4 regions of the Paenibacillus sp. FSL H8-0315 genome follow, and region 3 is predicted to be linked to each of the others. Evidence: riboswitches for the same ligand, from Rfam matches in the RefSeq annotation. Region 3 holds a riboswitch; each other region holds the start of a gene.
The links. Region 3 has a riboswitch for cyclic di-AMP ahead of MHB56_RS00830 (APC family permease). Riboswitches for the same ligand answer to the same signal wherever they lie in the genome.
Positions count from the first base shown of each region.

Region 1: linked by a shared signal. The riboswitch ahead of MHB56_RS17135 (hypothetical protein) and the one ahead of MHB56_RS00830 (APC family permease) in region 3 are both predicted to bind cyclic di-AMP.
Region 2: linked by a shared signal. The riboswitch ahead of MHB56_RS15015 (C40 family peptidase) and the one ahead of MHB56_RS00830 (APC family permease) in region 3 are both predicted to bind cyclic di-AMP.
Region 4: linked by a shared signal. The riboswitch ahead of MHB56_RS09530 (TrkH family potassium uptake protein) and the one ahead of MHB56_RS00830 (APC family permease) in region 3 are both predicted to bind cyclic di-AMP.

Region 1 covers NZ_JBBOTA010000001.1:3,929,689-3,934,112, reverse strand. The annotation lists gene kdpA (potassium-transporting ATPase subunit KdpA) at 1-1,407, opposite strand, end outside; gene kdpF (K(+)-transporting ATPase subunit F) at 1,420-1,497, opposite strand; gene MHB56_RS17140 (hypothetical protein) at 1,624-2,040, opposite strand; cyclic di-AMP (ydaO/yuaA leader) riboswitch at 2,292-2,481, opposite strand; cyclic di-AMP (ydaO/yuaA leader) riboswitch at 2,901-3,065, shown strand; gene MHB56_RS17135 (hypothetical protein) at 3,134-3,688, shown strand; gene MHB56_RS17130 (hypothetical protein) at 3,703-4,224, shown strand; gene MHB56_RS17125 (hypothetical protein) at 4,265-4,424, shown strand, end outside.
Region 2 covers NZ_JBBOTA010000001.1:3,438,095-3,442,518, reverse strand. The annotation lists cyclic di-AMP (ydaO/yuaA leader) riboswitch at 1-135, shown strand, start outside; gene MHB56_RS15020 (C40 family peptidase) at 193-621, shown strand; cyclic di-AMP (ydaO/yuaA leader) riboswitch at 984-1,126, shown strand; gene MHB56_RS15015 (C40 family peptidase) at 1,132-1,623, shown strand; gene MHB56_RS15010 (GNAT family N-acetyltransferase) at 1,813-2,298, shown strand; gene MHB56_RS15005 (c-type cytochrome) at 2,426-2,782, shown strand; gene MHB56_RS15000 (4a-hydroxytetrahydrobiopterin dehydratase) at 2,864-3,151, opposite strand; gene MHB56_RS14995 (hypothetical protein) at 3,380-3,673, opposite strand; gene motA (flagellar motor stator protein MotA) at 3,880-4,424, shown strand, end outside.
Region 3 covers NZ_JBBOTA010000001.1:224,661-229,084, reverse strand. The annotation lists gene MHB56_RS00840 (DsbA family protein) at 1-411, shown strand, start outside; gene MHB56_RS00835 (disulfide oxidoreductase) at 408-872, shown strand; cyclic di-AMP (ydaO/yuaA leader) riboswitch at 1,067-1,226, shown strand; gene MHB56_RS00830 (APC family permease) at 1,351-3,168, shown strand; gene MHB56_RS00825 (iron-hydroxamate ABC transporter substrate-binding protein) at 3,372-4,379, shown strand.
Region 4 covers NZ_JBBOTA010000001.1:2,212,733-2,217,156, reverse strand. The annotation lists gene uvrC (excinuclease ABC subunit UvrC) at 1-355, shown strand, start outside; gene MHB56_RS09535 (CPBP family intramembrane glutamic endopeptidase) at 444-2,120, opposite strand; cyclic di-AMP (ydaO/yuaA leader) riboswitch at 2,441-2,618, shown strand; gene MHB56_RS09530 (TrkH family potassium uptake protein) at 2,681-4,039, shown strand; gene MHB56_RS09525 (potassium channel family protein) at 4,053-4,424, shown strand, end outside.

The sequences.
Region 1 (4,424 bases), 3.7 Mb from region 3:
TCCTGAACCATTGTTCGCGGCAGAAGAGACATATTCATATAACACTTGGCTAAGTCCATGGAATCCGGGATTCGTGATGGAACCGTTGCCCAAGTCCGTTAAGAACGCACCTGCTGTTGGTACAAGGATAATGAACGGATGCACAAGGATAGCAATCGCAATCAGCTTCATCTCCTTGGCTTCTATCTTTCGCCCGAGAAACTCTGGTGTTCTGCCGACCATTAGTCCACATAAGAAGACGCCCATGATGGCATACATCAGCATATTGATTAGTCCGACACCTTTTCCCCCGAAGACGTTGTTGAGCATCATTAGGGCCAGAGGGGTAATGCCACCCAGCGGTGTCAGCGTATCATGCATATTGTTAACACTACCTGTCGTAGCTGCCGTTGTTACCGAAGTGAACAGCGAAGATTGCGGGATACCAAAACGTACCTCTTTACCTTCCATGCTGCCTTGCGAAGACTCGATCCCCAGCGCATTGATAGCTGGATTGCCTTTGGTTTCCGCATAATAATTCAATCCCAGCAGTAATACGAACAAGGTCATCATTGCTGTGAAAATCACCCAGCCCTGACGTTTGTTCTTAGCGAACAATCCGTACATATATGGCAGAGAGGCTGGCAGCATCCACATAGAGAGAATCTCCAGAACGTTCGTAAGTGGATTAGGGTTCTCAAAAGGATGCGCTGAATTGGCTCCGAAGAAGCCGCCACCATTCGTACCTAAGTGTTTAATTGATTCCAAAGAAGCGACTGGACCGATAGCGATTTGTTGCGTCTGCCCTTCGAGTGTAGTGACCTCAAGCGATGGCTTGAGCGTTTGTGGCACATGCAATCCTACCAGCACCAATGAAACTAGCAGAGCTAATGGAATGAATACACGAATATGTGCTTTTACGAAGTCCTCGAAAAAGTTCCCGACTGATTTCTGTCCTGTAATCCCTCTGACAAAAGCAACCGCAACAGAAAATCCGCTCGCTGCAGACGTGAACATCATCATCGTGATGACTGCCATTTGTGAAAAATACGATAGTCCCGTCTCCCCGCTATAATGCTGCAGGTTCGTATTGGTCATAAAGCTGATCACCGTATTGAATGAAAGCGTCTGTTCCATATCGGCAATTCCATTCGGGTTCAGCGGCAATCCCCGCTGTAATCTTAGAAAAATATAACTGAAAGAAACCAGTACGATATTAGTTAAAACAAAGCTGAGTGCATACTTCTTCCAGGACATTCCGTCCCGTTTTTTCAGGCCAATCAGCTTATAAATACCTTTCTCTGTGCCTGCAAACCAGCGATCCGTACGATTCGGTTCGTTAGAAAATACATGATATAAATACGTTCCCATCGGCTTGACCAGCAAGATGAGAATTACAATTACGACGACTATTTGCAAAATGCCCATGAATGCCCCTCCTTAAAATTTCTCAGGATGAATCAACGCGTAAACCAGATATATAAACAACAGTAGGGTAACAGCGATTACTAGAATCACAGCTTATCCCTCCCCGTATCCTCAACTACACCTGCGCACCAGCGCATAAAGCCATAAAATAACCCGTAAATTACAGCTAACGAAGCCACCATATACAGATCCATCATATCTTCCGCACTCCTTCCATTATCCTTGATGAGGTGATCTATCGATTAGAAAATCAGCATCACCACTATGGGAATAGATTACATAGCTCGCACCAAGTCTTTTATAGACCAATCTAGGATTTATTGAACTTGTAATCACAAAAATCGGCTGTGTCGTCCAGGTACGGCACATCTGAATATAGCGGCAGCAAAGCGGAAAGCTGCTCTCAAACAGATATACCCTGCCTACCGGGAACGATGGGCGAAACCAAGTGCTCTGATGGCGGGTATCCACTAGAATAACCTGCTCAATCCCGAGCTCCTCAAGTAAAGCTTTCTCAGCCACATTGTTGGTTAATCCCGCCATCTTAATACCCCTGAACTTCAGAAGTTTAATGAAATGTTCTCCCGCCTTTGTAGGCGCACATACAAGCACATATTCATTCTGATCCGTCATCTTTTTTTCTCCTCCTGCTCATTTACAACAAGGAGGCAACGAAAATCTCCGAAAGGATGTTGACCTATCGTCATTTTCGGGCACAACCTAAAGCTCGGTTGTGTCACGTCATTAGACGCTGCCTTACAAATACCGCTAATGATGAATTTAGCGACCTCTTAGGGGAGGCCTCCATAAATGCTTTGCTTCTAAGAGCACAGCAAAAAGCCACAAAGGATCTCCTCTGTGGCTCGCTAGCGGTCACATTGCACTCATCCTCTCTCCATACGCTTACGAGGTTAGCTGTCGGATTCGGGCGGTGAGAGTCGCCCTACCTGTATAGATGCGAGCTCACTCACACCCTCTACAGGATTCACCCCATAATCGGCTTCCGACTCTCACATCGGCTGCCGATTGTTGGTTCCCCCGCTTTCCTTACCGGAAATTAAGCGGATCAAATATTCGATTGTCGTTGAAACAGGAGTAATCATACTCTTATGCACGAAGACTTGTAAAACCTGAATGATGCCAAAATAATGCAAATTAAAAACTATTTTCCCATTAGATAGCGCTTACTTGATATCTAATCTCTCTATATCTCTTGTTTACTCGAGTTTGGAGCGTTTAATCGCTATCTATAACCCATGTGATTTTATTCACCTTTTTAGAGCGAAAATACTGCAAATTCCCATTATAGGTAGAAACGCAAGAAGCTGAGGCTGAGCGAGAAAGAGGCGCGATAACACGCCATAAATACCTATTTACCTCGTTTTTCAGTCGTAGTCGGCAGGATATGGTTAAAATTGCTCTAAAAGAACATTTTCCGTTTTTTACAGAAAATCTTGAAAAGAGTATGATTCGGGTTGAATCTAATTCATGAAAAACAATCAACGCTGAGTTCCTGCATTCGCAGGGAACGGGGGAACCATCAGGCCACCTGGCCTACTTGGGGTGAATCCAAAGGAGACTGCATAAGTCTCAATAGGTAGGGCGACTCTCACCGTCCGAATCCGACAGCTAACCTCGTAAGCGTAAAGAGAGAGACCCTTGATCCGCCACGCTTTGGCCCAGGTATATCTGCCTGTAATCCAAAACCGCAGCAGAGGTCCTCCTCTTGCTGCGGTTTTTGCGTTACCTGAGCTTATTAGGTGATAGCACGCTGGATGGGGTGAATGTTTTGAAGCACTATTATTTAGGGATACATCAAGGACTGCTTGAGCCGATAAGTCTAAATTACGTTTGTTTCGGGGCCTTGTGGTTCGAAGAACATAATCACAGGTACATTGTAGGCTATGCATTTGGCCAGAACCAGATCCAAGCCCTTCGCCAGTTCAGCACACCTTCTTCTTGTAAAGACTGTTTAGACTCTAAGATTGTATATGAGATATATAAAAAAATTCGAGAACAACAGCAGCAGCAGGATTGGTCATCACACCAAAAGCTCCCGTGGTTTACAGCCTTCAAGGAGCCTTGGAAAGATGTAAGCGCCGGTTGGTATGTCTTGAGATCCCGCAGCACCTTTCCCTTACATCTATCTGTTATACGAAAAGAGAAGTTCCGACTATGGCTAGAGCATACCGCAGTCTGTGAGAATAAAATGGAGATGCTCGCTTGTGTAGAAAAGGCTAGTGTCACTCATCATGTTGACTTAAAGCTTTTGGAAATCTAAGGAGGAACCCTACTATGGACCAGCGCAGACTATCCCGCATTGAAGTATTTGTATTGGATGAACCCGAGCCTATTCACTATGGAATGGAAGGGGCTGAAGGCTGCCGTTATGGTATTCTGAAGCTCACCTGTAAGGGAGGCTGCAGTTGGGGGGCTTGTCTGATCTCTGCCAACACCAAAAATTTCGATCTCATTAAATGGAGTTCTTTTTTACGGGCTATCTGTCATTGCCGTCTTGAGGAAGCGCTGGATAAGGTCCGTCGCGAAGGTTCAGATTGGGAGCAGGTTAAGCTTGAGCTAGTTCAGGGTGCTTTGCAGGATTTAAAGGCCAAGCTCCAGGGTAAATCCTTGGCAGGGCATATTCAGCAAGGGCGTCTGTACAGTGTTGCAGCAGGGGGGAGCAATTCCAGAAGTGAACGGCTCTACTACAAACCTTCCAAAGCTTTATCCAGTGCCTCCCAGCAGAAACACAGTTGCCCGGAACCAGACACCGCCGATCTCATCAATAAATCCATCTCTTACTTTTCTATATTATAGATTCAAGCAAATCTCTCAATCTGAAAGGATCGTGTTCACCATGCCTGACCCCTTACCTCCCGAGTCCACCTACAGTACTAAATTTGCAGAGTGTGTTCAAAAGTATACTAATGAAGTCTACGTACTTAGTTCCATGTTGTTAGAACAATCTAATGAGGCAGACAAGATTACTATCCGCACCTTCACAGAGCTTCATAAAA
Region 2 (4,424 bases), 3.2 Mb from region 3:
TTAACACGCCTAATTCCTTTGCACCGGGAAGTGGGGGAACCATATTTTGGGTGAATTGATCTCGCTTTACAGGGATCATAGGGAATCTTCTACCGAACCCTTAAGCTAACCTCGCAGGCCTTGGAAGGAGTACATCTTTTGAAAAGACATAATTTAAGAAAAAAATGCGTCGCTGCGGCGCTAGGACTTGTAATGGCATTATCTATTGGTGGAGGAAGCGCCTTTGCCGACTCTAAGATGGACACTGTAATCTCAAAGACTATTGGAGTTGCCTATAAAACCGGAGGTACAAGCACTGCCGGATTTGATTGCTCTGGATTTACAAAATATGTATTCAAGAATGTGGGTCTTACTTTACCTCGTACATCAAAAGCTCAATATAGCGTTGGAACTGCTGTATCCAAAAGCAATCTGCGTTCTGGTGATCTAGTGTTCTTTAACACACTTGGCAATGGAGTATCCCATGTCGGCATTTATGTTGGAAACGGAAAATTCGCACAATCGTCCTCTTCGCGTGGAGTGACCATCACTTCACTCAGTCAGGCCTACTGGGCCAATCGTTATGTTGGCGCTAAAAGAGTAATGAGTACTTCAGCTTATCAAGCTGTAGCCTTCGATTGAAACCTTCCTCACAACTATAACCTCATAATTACAACTATATGAACCTGAATCTGATTATGCCCGTAATCAAATTCGGGTTTTTCTTTTTTCCATAATATATTTTTACACTAATAGAGCCCAATTGAAACACGTTTATTTGATAAAAATTGCAATTATATTAAAAATTAGGTCATTATTAACGCTTACATATGCCTTTCTACCGTAAAAATGCCAATTTTTCTGCATTAATATGTTAAAAACGATTGCCAAGCGGCTTTCTGTTTGTTACAATTAGCGCAGTGAGATTTTAGTAACATTTTTGTAATCATTAAGTTGTTATTTACAAAGGTTTTGTCATGTATTGATTACAAGCTAATCCTAATCAACAGTATGAGCCGAGTTTCCTAACTATTAGGAAAACGGGGGAACCAACTTTGGGTGAATTGACCTCCATTATATAGAGGGGTCATAGGGGACCTTCAACCGAACCCTTAAGCTAACCTCGTAGGCATTTGGAAGGGGTATACACTTTTGAAGAAGAAGTTAGCAGCAGCAGTACTAAGCTTTTCCATCATCCTCACCATCGGAGCAGGAAGCGCTTTCGCAGATTCCAAAATGGATAAAGTGATTGACAAGGCCATCGGTACTAAATACGTATCCGGCGGTATATCCACTAACGGATTTGATTGCTCCGGATTTACAATGTATGTGTTTGATAAGATTGGCATTAACCTTCCACACCAATCAGGTTCCCAATATCAAATGGGCACAGCAATCTCCCGTGATGATATAAGAGCCGGAGATCTTGTATTCTTCAATACAAGTGGCAAAGGTGTCTCCCATGTCGGCATTTATGTCGGTGAAGGTAAGTTCGCACACGCTTCTACCTCACGCGGTGTTACGATTAGCTCTCTGAGTGATAGCTACTACGTGAAACGCTACGTTGGTGCCAAGCGCATTATGAGCACAGACGCTTATCAATCGGTTGCTGCTGAATCGGAAGACAATGATGATGTGCAATAAGTAACGTACATAGGCTCTTTTCCAAGGTAACTCTTGGAGGAGAGCTTGTTTTTTTGTCTTATTACTTATTTACCCCTCTCATAATTTGTAAAACATTCCTCTCATATAAAGTTTCTGAGTCGAACCTCCCCCATTTTGTATATAATTAGTAATATAGCAATGTCCTCGTGAAAGGAGATCGTTGACTTTATGATAAATCCCTCGGTAACTTTTCATGTTGTTCCTATGGAGGCAATTCACGGAGAAGCTATTTGTAAGTGGAGCTATACGCCCCCATATAATATTTATGGCTGGATGCCGTGGGAGCAGATGCAGGCTCTTGGCATCGAGTTTGGTGATCCGCAGCTCCGGGAGGAACAATATATCTCCATATTAAATGAACAAGAGGTTTTGTGCGGATTCGCACAGTTGTTCCCGATGGAAGGAGTCGTCCGTTTAGGAGTTGGGATGCGCCCCGATCTATGCGGCCATGGTTTAGGCAAACTATTCGTAGATGCCATCGTCCAGACAGCCTTGAGTCGTTATCCTGATCGAGAGATAGATCTAGAAGTCCTGACCTGGAACCAACGCGCCATTCGAACTTATCAAAAATGTGGATTTACGATTACAGATACGTATGAACGCCGCACACCTACAGGAGACAAACCTTTTTATTGCATGGTCTATGACAAATGATATTAAATACCAGATATTTCATAAGAATGATTGTATTCTCGTTCATTTTTTTGTCACAAACCCTATGATAACGCTTCACCATAAGCTATAATGTAGGGAGCAGCTTACATAGAAGGGACGAATTGGGATGCAGAAATGGATCATGAGCGGTTTGTTTTTTGCCGCCTGTGCCTTTGCGGTAGTACTCATGTTTACACTTCCGGGTAAAGAAGAGGTAGCGGAAGAAAATAAGCCCACGATGCCGGTAGTTCAACTGGACGCAGCAAAGGCAGAAGCAACCGTGAAAGCCAGCTGTATCACCTGTCACGGCGATCAGCTTCAAGGTGGAGTTGGACCAAGTCTTCAGAATGAAGGCGGCCAGCATGACGCTGAGGAAATCTACAGCATCGTCACCAAAGGACGTGGTCAAATGCCTTCCTTTAAAGAGAAGCTAGCCCCTGAAGAGATCGCCAACGTCGCACTCTGGCTCTCAGAGAAAAAGTAACCCATCAAGCAACTAAAAACGCCCGTGTATGAGATAGGTGACTATCTATGCACGGGCGTTTATTTTATGATTTTGGCTAAACTAATGATTTTTTTCAAAGGCTTCATTAAATTCATGCGCCGCTCGAAGATCTAGAGCCGTAATCCCATCTTCTTCATTAGATTCAAGTCGCAGGGTAACTGTTTTATAATCAATCGTAATATGTGGATGATGATCGAAGGCTTCTGAAATCGTGGCTACTTCATCAACGAACGCAATGCCCTTCATATATTGGCTGAACATATATTTTCGCACCATAACATTATTATCCAGCTTCCATCCCTCCAGCTTGGTGATCTCCTCACGCAGTTCCTCTTCCGTAAATAACAATTCGTTTCCTCCCTTACAAAAAATTGCAGTAAAGTGCGCAGTTCCCTTTACATGACTTAGGCGTTAAACAAAACATCCCTTAGCTTCTGAGGTCCAAGGGATGTGCCAGGATAAAGGCGATATTTTCGATTTAATGTATTCACAAATCCCAGCGATTATAACTCGGCTTTATCAATTTTAACACGGGCTACTAACTACGGGCAAATTACGTCCAGACGTCTCCTCTGCCTAAATCAAAACCACTGAAGCCAAATCCTCTTCGCCAACTAAAATATTAATGCGATGCGTGTCCTTATCGTAAATAATTACGCCGCTCCCCACTTCAATCATAGGTTCATTACCCAGCGCGAAGAAAAGATCCTCAGCCAATGCTTCCCATACCTCCAGCTTTGATTCTTGGGGTAGTTCCTGCCACTCGTCCGGATCCATCTCAAAAAATAAATATCCATCGGAAATTCGTCCGACGGCTTCGGTCAAATCTGTTAGAATTTCACCGTAATCTCTACCATGCTTTACACCCACGTATATCACTCCGTTTTCTTCACAGATGAATAATTACTTACCTTATCCATTATAGCCGAAAAAATGACTTCACAAAAAACCGAATGATGTCGATAAATAAGAATATACGTTAATTCGGTTTCGCACAGAGTGCCCTGCCGCTGTTTCAAGGATGATATACGCGGCATTGTCGGAACACATCTTAAATCTCACGGACGAGGTGCAAAATGGAAATTTCAACAATAATTGGTTTAATTTTTGGTTTGGTTGCTGTAATCTGGGGCATGATCCTCAAGCACGCTCCACTTCATGCTTTGGCCACACCTGCTGCTTACGTTATTATCTTGGTGGGTACGGCAGCGTCTATTTTCATGGCCTTTCCTTTCAACGAGGTCAAAAAGATTCCAAGTCTGTTCAAAATGATTTTTATCAAAAAGAAATTAATCAGTAAACCCGAATTAATCACTATGTTCATGGAATGGGCTTCTATCACACGGCGTGAAGGTCTGTTGGCTCTAGAATCAAAGGTCGATGAAATAGAAGATAACTTCCTCAGGAATGGCATGCGGATGATCATTGATGGAAATGATCAGGATTTTGTCCGCGATGTCCTCATGGAGGATATCCACGCCACAGAGGATAGACATAAAGCAGGAGCGCTCATTTTCTCACAGGCAGGTATGTATGCTCCTACCCTTGGGGTGCTCGGGGCGGTTATCGGCCTCATCGCCGCTCTGGCTGATATGAGTGATATGAACAAATTGGCTGCGGC
Region 3 (4,424 bases):
GGAAAAGCAGCTCTTTACTTTGTAAATATGGCTTTCGTTGGTCCTGACTCTGAGACAGCTTCACTAGCTGCATTGTCTGTATACCATCAGAATAAGGATGAATTCTGGAAGTTCTATGATGCTGTGTATGCGCAGCAAGGGGATGAGAGCGTGGAATGGGCCACTGAGGATTTCTTGGTAAGCCTTGCTGAAAAAGAGAAATTAGCGATCGATTACGATCTGTTGCGTAAAGACATCCAAGAGAAAACTTATGCAGATGAGCTGAAGAAAGACATTCAGTTGGCAACTGACGCAGGCGTGACAACTACGCCTTCGCTCTACATTAATGGAGTGAAAACGGCTGAACCTTTCGATATTGAAGCGATTACATCTGAAATTAACACCGCCGCAAAAGCAGTGGAGGCAAAGTGACAAAATTCCTATCTTTTTGCAAGCGTAACTGCCTCTATCTGGCCTGGTTCGTCTCTTTGGTTGCTGTAGCTGGTAGCTTGTATTTAAGTGAAGTCTTGAAGTATGAACCTTGTAAGCTTTGCTGGTTTCAGCGGATTTTTATGTATCCGCAGTTATTTTTGTTGGGAATTGCCACTTTCCGTGGAGATAAGCGCGTCATTCCTTATGTGCTTCCATTAAGTTTGATTGGTGGCAGTATCTCAATCTATCATTATGCGGAACAGAAGATTCCAGCATTAAGTAAAGTTCTACCTTGTACAATTGGTGTTCCTTGTAATAAAGATTATTTGAACTACTTCGGATTTATTACGATTCCTTTGTTAGCTTTAATCGCTTTTGCTCTAATTAGTCTCCTTCTTTGGTATGGACGTAAGGAAGAAGAAATGATTGAAGTAGATGCAGAGGAGAGCTTAGGATTTTAGTTTTCACTTTGGAAGGTACAAAAAAGCTGAAAAGGTATTAAAATCACGGGCTAGAGGGATAATTGAAGATAATGAAAGAGAGCATCCAATAAGACGCTATATTTGAGCTTATTGGATGTTTTTTCATTCTTTTTTCATTTTTTTCAACGCTTTACTGTAGGCACTTTGTAGACTAATATTAGACCTTGTGAGAAGTTGAATATGCGCTGAATTTTCTTAGGAAAAACGGGGGAACCAAACTTGGCATTCATGCCAATGGGGTGAATCGGAACCGGGTCGAACAGACCTCTACCGTAGGGCTATAACCACAGCCCGAATCCGCCAGCTAACCTCGTAAGCAAGGTGGGAAAATGACCATGCATAAGCATGCGGATCATTTCCGTATGCTTATTTTTGTGTCTGCATTTATGAAATCCACCGATGAAAACAGCGCACGGAAATTCCGTTTCAGCTCCCAAAGAAAGGAACTGTATCCACCATGGTAAGCAAGGTAAAACGACTATTGATCGGACGTCCGATGAAGTCGAATGAACTCGATCATGAAAAGTTATCCAAGGTTAAAGCACTGGCTGTTCTGTCTTCTGATGCGCTCTCGTCTGTAGCCTACGGAACGGAACAAATTCTGATTGTACTAGTGGCTGCCGGGTTTACTGCCATCTGGTATTCCCTGCCAATTGCATTAGCCGTATTGGGCCTGCTGGCCATCCTGATTTTATCCTATCGGCAGACGATTTTTGCTTATCCGCAAGGAGGCGGAGCTTATATCGTAGCCAAGAGTAATCTTGGTATTCCGACAGGGCTGCTCGCTGGGGGTTCATTATTGGTGGATTACATTCTTACCGTAGCGGTTAGTGCCTCGGCAGGGACGGATGCGATCACATCGGCTTTTCCAAGTCTTCATAATCATACTGTTCTCATCGCTGTATCTGTTATCGTTTTATTAACAATCATTAATCTTCGCGGAGTGACTGAATCGGCTTCATTTATCGCAATTCCAGTGTATTTGTTTGTGGTTTCGATTGTTGTTCTGATTATCTCCGGTATCGTTAAATATGCAATGGGTGGCGCGCATGCGAATGTTCCTGAAATAGGCAGCGCCGTATCTAATGTAAGTTTGTTTCTACTATTAAAAGCGTTTAGCTCTGGTTGTTCAGCCCTAACGGGGGTTGAGGCCGTATCTAATGCGATCCCAAACTTTAAAGCACCCGCTGAGAAGAATGCAGCCAAGACGCTAATGATCATGGGACTTATCCTTGGCTTTATGTTTACCGGAATCACTGTGCTGGCGTATTGGTATGGGATTGTGCCAGATGAAAAGGCTACGGTTGTCTCTCAGATCGCTGAATCGACCTTTGGCCGTGGCGGATTGTACTTTTTCATTCAAGGGATTACAGCAGTGATTTTGTTCTTGGCAGCTAATACAGCATATTCAGCGTTTCCGCTGCTCGCCTTTATGTTTGCAAAAGATAAATATCTGCCACATGCATTTATGGTCCGTGGTGACCGCCTGGGCTTCTCAAATGGCATTATTTTTCTAGGAGTTATGTCTATCATACTTGTGACTGCATTCCATGGGAATACGGAAGGTTTGATTCCATTATATGCGGTTGGCGTGTTCATTCCTTTTACCTTATCCCAACTGGGGATGATGGTGCATTGGATCAAAACAAGACCCGCTGGATGGGTGAAAAGATTTGTAGTAAATACCATCGGTATGCTGACTACATTGACGATTACGCTTATATTTATCATTACTAAATTCTCGAGCGTATGGATGGCATTCATTTTCTTACCTGCTGTAATGTTCGTGTTCCACCGTATTCATAAGCATTATTTGAACACTGCGGATCAACTGCGTATATGTCCGGCTACTGATAAACCTGTAATTAAAGGAAGTACTGTAGTTGTTCCTGTTGCAGGGGTTACACGTGCTGTATTACATTCCATCAGCTATGCGAAGTCTCTAACAGATAATGTTGTTGCTGTGTATGTAGGCTTTGATGAAGAAGACATTCATAAGATGGAGCAACGGTGGGAGGAATGGAATCCAGGTGTACGCCTGATTGTTCTTCGTTCCAGATATCGTAGTATCATTCGTCCGTTAGTGAAGTTTATCGATACGGTAGAGTGGAAGACCGCTGCGACGGATCACATCACGATTCTGATTCCACAGTTTATTACCAAACATTGGTGGCAAGCCGTGCTTCATAATCAGACCAGCTTTTTAATCCGCTCGTATCTAATGAATCAAAAGGACGTTGTAGTAGCGACTGTCCCGTATCATTTAAATAAATAAGTAGAAGATTAAAGATGAGGTTATATCCGGAACGTTCGGAATATAACCTCTTTTGTATTTTATATGAAGGAAATTGTTGCAAATCCACAGAATTTGAAATTTATATGTTGACACAGAGAATGAGAATCAATATCATTTAAAAGTGAAGCAGAGGTAAAGGTCACCTTTGAATATCAAAGCAGTTACATATAGGAGGGTTTTTAATGTTTTGGCTTAACAGAAAAAGATCAGGAAGCATGAAAGTGACGATGAGCGGACTAATAGTGATGACGCTAATACTTTCCGCTTGTGGTAATAATAATGCTGAAAGCTCATCAAATGCAGGAACAGCGCCTACAACAGCGCCTACAGCAGAATCTACAGAGGCACCTGCTGCACCTAAGACGTTAACAGATGCAATGGGTCATAAAGTAACGATTCCGGCTAATCCACAGCGCGTTCTGGGTTCATATTTGGAAGACTCTTTGGTAACTCTGGGTGTAACTCCAGTAGCTCAATGGTCAGTTACAAACGGCGTTCAGGATTATCTGGCCACTGAATTGAAGGATGTTCCTACAATTAGTTACGACCTTCCGTTAGAGGCTGTAACCAGCTTTGCTCCGGATCTTATTATCATCCCATCGGAGTCTTCTGTTCAGAACGGGATTTACGATCAGTTGAATAAGATTGCACCCACTTATGTAATTGGGGATGAACTAAATCAAGATTGGCGCAAATCGTTGCTCAAGATGGGTGAGATTTTGAACAAAACCCCTGAAGCAGAAAAAGCCATTAAAGATTATGATGTTAAAGCAGCGGCTGCGAAAGAACAGCTTGCAGGAGCTATTGGACAAGAGTCCGCGGCTATTTTATGGTTGGTGCAAAAAAACTTCTATATTGTAGACGAAACCCGCAGCAGTGGAGCTGTATTATATACAGACCTTGGCGTAACGCTGCCTAACTTAGTAACAGAGATCCCAGTAGGAACAAGAGCAACTTGGAATCCGATCTCACTAGAGAAGCTTTCTGAGCTGACCGCAGATCATATTTTCCTTGTAAATAGTGATAAGACTGAGGGTTCGGAGATCCTAGATAGTGCAATCTGGAAGGGCATCCCAGCTGTAAAAGCTGGAAATGTGCATGAAATGAGCTCAACAAGCAGCTGGCTTTACAGTGGTGCGAACGCTGGCAGAAAAATCATTGACGATGTGCTAAAAAGTCTTGTGAAATAAAAGTCGTAATTCACCATGAATGAGACTGATCATTTCGGTGGGGAA
Region 4 (4,424 bases), 2.0 Mb from region 3:
CCTTGTTAAGGATGATAAGCATAAGACGGCTCAGCTTTTGGTTGGAGATCCGCCAGAGCCTGTCGCGCTAGCCCGGGACAGTCAGGAATTTTACCTTTTGCAGCGGATTCAGGATGAGGTCCATAGGTTCGCGATTACCTTCCACCGTGAACAGCGCGGGAAGTCCATGGTTACCTCCAAGCTGGACTCTATACCTGGTATAGGTGAGAAGCGCCGTAAAGCGCTGCTAAAGCATTTCGGGTCGCTTAAGAAAATTAAAGAAGCCTCCGTGGATGATTTCCGTACACTTTCTATTGGAGAAAAGCTGGCAAAACAAATTCTTGATGCGCTCAAGGATGAAGAGCCAACCTCATAGCAATGGTGACAAAAGAAAAAGGGTATCAAAGCAGCGACTAAAGCGGCTTTGATGCCCTTTTTTAATTTCATTACGTCTTCACATTAGTTTAAATCAAAGAAGAAGGCTCCACCGGCTTAGGCTTCTGTGGTGGATTAAATCGATAGACGATGTAAGCGACTATGAACGGCATAATAATCGCGAAGATACCCGCGCCTACATTTACGCTCTCCTTCATAAAGATCAGCGTAGCGCCCATCAGGATGCTGTCAAACACGACATGGCTGAACATGACAGCAATAAACCCGTAACGAAGGAAAATATAGCTGAACAGCAGCCCGATTACAGTCAGCTCAATGGGACGGGAGCTGATGGGATAGATCGGATATAACGTATGGCCAAACGCCCAAACCAGCGTGGTGATCAAGCAAGCGATAAAAGTGTTCCGGAACACCTTTTTCAGCATAGGAATTCCGAAAAAGCGATAAATGGCTTCCTCAGATAAACCAGCGAGCCATGCGACGATAGGCAGAAGCCAAGCATATCTCATGTTATAAGGAGATTGGGTGGCGTCTGTAGTAGACCAATTGTGCAAGGTAAACGATAATATGATGAACATAACCGTCTGCACCCCTAGCAGAACGAAAGCCCAGATGTAACCAGCCCGGATACTGTCCAACACATATTGTCCATAGCCGGGCTCTTTGGCGCGGGGCCAAGGGTTCATGCCTTCCTCTTTTCGCCATAAGCCATTGCCGCCCACTAAAGAGAAGTAGAGCAAGGAGGACATCAGCAGGCTGTACAAAGCATAAATGATAAACATAATGACAGAGGTAATCTGTGCTTCTAGCCCTTCACCCGTAGATTCAGGCAGCATATTATAGGTGCTGATCATCATGATTACAAAATAGGCTGAGCTTAGGAATACTCCACGTTTAAAGGAAGTATGCTCTCTTCTAAGAATACTGTAGACGAGTGCCAGAATTCCTAAAATCAGTGTGGGTATACCGTAACCGAATAATGTTAGCTTTTCCGCTAAAGAGGTCTGTCCTTGTACGTAGGAGGTATGCCAAGCTGGTGCAGTGAATCCGGCATTAAAGCTGGATACCTGCTCTCCACTGAAATCAAAATAATAGTGCAATAAGGATTCGCCGACCTGAACAGTACTATCCGTATACACTAGCCCATGGCTTCCTGTATTCGATTCAATTTGTAGCTTGGCAGGATTTACTTCCCATTCCTGAAGCCAAGGACGAGCAAGATTCTCCTTCTGCGCTAGAGTGAGGTCAGCTCCCTTGTCCTCTTTTGCACCAACGGAAGCGATGCCTGACCCCTCTTCGGAGGTAACTTTTGCAGCCTTTGAGAAAGCGACAATCTTACCGTTATACATATTGAGGTCAACGATGATTTGCGGCTCTTGCTCCGCTGAAGGAGTAAGCGTTGCACGAAAGACATCAAAAGGATATTTTTGATCCAATTTTTTCTTGGTGTAGTCCTCCACAAGCTTCTCGCGAGACATATAACCATAAAAGGAAGAGTCCGTCTGGTAAAGTACATTCCATTGATCGTTTGGTGCTTCGGTGTAGTTGAGCTTTTGTTCTGCGAATAATATGGCTTGATCACGGGCTTCTGCCTTGCTAATGACGGTGGTATCTTCACCTGTAGGGCTACTAAGCAGTGAAGGGGAAATCTGAAACATAATAAATAGAATAAGACCGATAATGCCCGAGATGATGAGCCTCTTGGAGAGGGCACGTTGCTGTAAGGGCTGGCCGACGGGATTCATGTAACGCCTCCTTGTTATGTACTGACAATGTTATGTTCCATTATAGTATTAGTGCCTGGTTGGTTACAAAAAACATTATATGTTCTTTTTATGGGTAATAGAGATAGTATAGAATAGTCATGTGAATTTATACCATGAATTTTATCGTGTTCATTTCTGCACGAATGATGAGAATCGGTGTAATTGCAGGGAAAACACGGAAAAGTGATGAGAAAAGGCACTCCTTTTGATGCAGTCTCTTTAAACCGCATTTTTTCATGTGAATGAGCATTAATTGTGTCTTTGTGAATTCACTAAATAACGTATATAATTTGTATGCAATTGTATAGTAGCCGAATTTCTGGTGAAAACGGGGGAACCATAAGAAGTGATGAAAAGTGGAGTGTACACGATAAATGGCACTTTCATCAGGGGTGAATTTCGTTCTGGGAACGAATAGGGCAGCCTGCACAGTCCGAATCCGACAGCTAACCTCGTAGGCTAATTTACTGCAGGAACCAAGTCAGCATTGGTTTTCCAGTGCTTTTTTTGTTGGAATTTTTGATAAGAAGGTGAGCAAAGTGGCTTCACAGTTTCGCAGGATTTCTGAATTTAAGTTTCTGAAGCTCTCGCCGCCGCAGATACTGGTGCTTGGTTTTGCATCGATCATTCTGATAGGGGCCTTGCTGCTTATGCTGCCCATCTCAAGCACAAGCGGGAATTCCGTGGAATTTATTGATGCATTATTTACTTCAACGTCGGCAACCTGTGTTACAGGGCTTGTTGTGCTGGATACCGGAACTTCGTTCACCATTTTTGGGAAAACCGTAATTATGATCCTGATCCAGATCGGCGGCTTAGGTTTTATGACCATGGCCACTCTATTTTCACTGGTGTTAAAGCGTAAAATATCTTTGCGGGACAGGCTAATCCTACAGGAAGCCATGAATCAAGGCTCTATGGAAGGAATTGTGCGACTGATCCGGAGAGTCCTCATATATTCTCTTGTCATAGAAGGCTGTGCCGCTGTGCTGCTGTCTATTCGCTGGGCTTTTGATATGCCGTTGGGAAAAGCGATTTATTATGGCATATTTCATGCGGTGTCTATGTTTAATAATGCGGGGTTCGATATTTTTGGGGATTTTCGCAGTTTAACTGATTATGTATATGATCCGCTTGTGAATATTATTGTGATGTTTCTGATTGTCTCCGGCGGGATTGGTTTTATTGTAATGTCAGATCTGGTGGAGTTTCGGGTAACCCGCAGGCTGTCTCTACATAGTAAAGTTGTCCTGTCCACCAGCACAGGGCTGATTCTGATCGGAGCTTTGGTTATTTTTATATTTGAGTTTACTAACACTCGTACCCTGGGTTCACTGAATTTCGGCGGTAAAATATTATCGGCCTTCTTTCAATCCGTGTCTCCCCGTACGGCTGGCGCGAACACAGTAGATATTGCTGGACTTCGGCAGGCTACACAATTTTTTATAGTGATTCTTATGTTTATTGGTGCTTCTCCGGGCTCAACGGGCGGCGGGATCAAGACAACAACCTTTACAATGATGATTGGTGCTGTAATTGCTATGCTGCGTGGACGGGAAGATGTTGTGTTGTTCCGTTATCGGCTGGCTCAAGAGCGCATCTACAAGGCATTAACGATCACGCTGCTGGCTTTGTTGTTAATCGCCTCTGTGTCGATGATACTCTCCACAACTGAAGACAGTAATTTCTTGGCAATCTTGTTTGAGACGACCTCCGCCTTTGCTACGGTAGGACTGACTATGGGGCTAACTCCGGAACTGTCAGCGATCGGTAAGATTCTACTCTGTCTGACGATGTTTGCAGGTCGGCTAGGTCCACTAACCTTAGCGTATGCACTCGGTCCCAAACAGGGTAAACCACTGTATAAGTATCCGGAAGGTAAAATAATTATTGGATAGGAGTTAATTAGAAATGAAAGCACAGCAATTTGTAGTAATCGGCTTAGGTCGCTTCGGTTCAAGCCTGGCGCTTGAGCTGATGGAAATGGGCTACGAGGTGCTCGGCATTGACCACCATGAAGAACGCGTGGAGGAAATGAGCGATCAGCTGACGCATACGGTAGTAGCAGATGCTACAGATGAGGGAATTATGCGCTCGCTTGGTGTACGGAACTTTGATTGTGGGATTGTTGCGATTGGTGACAATATGGAGAGAAGCATTCTGGCGGCCATTTTGTTGAAGGAGATTGGAGTCAAGCAAGTGGTGGCTAAGGCAATCTCTATCCTTCATGGCCGCGCACTGTCGCGGCTGGGGGTTGATCGGGTTATTTTTCCGGAGCGGGAT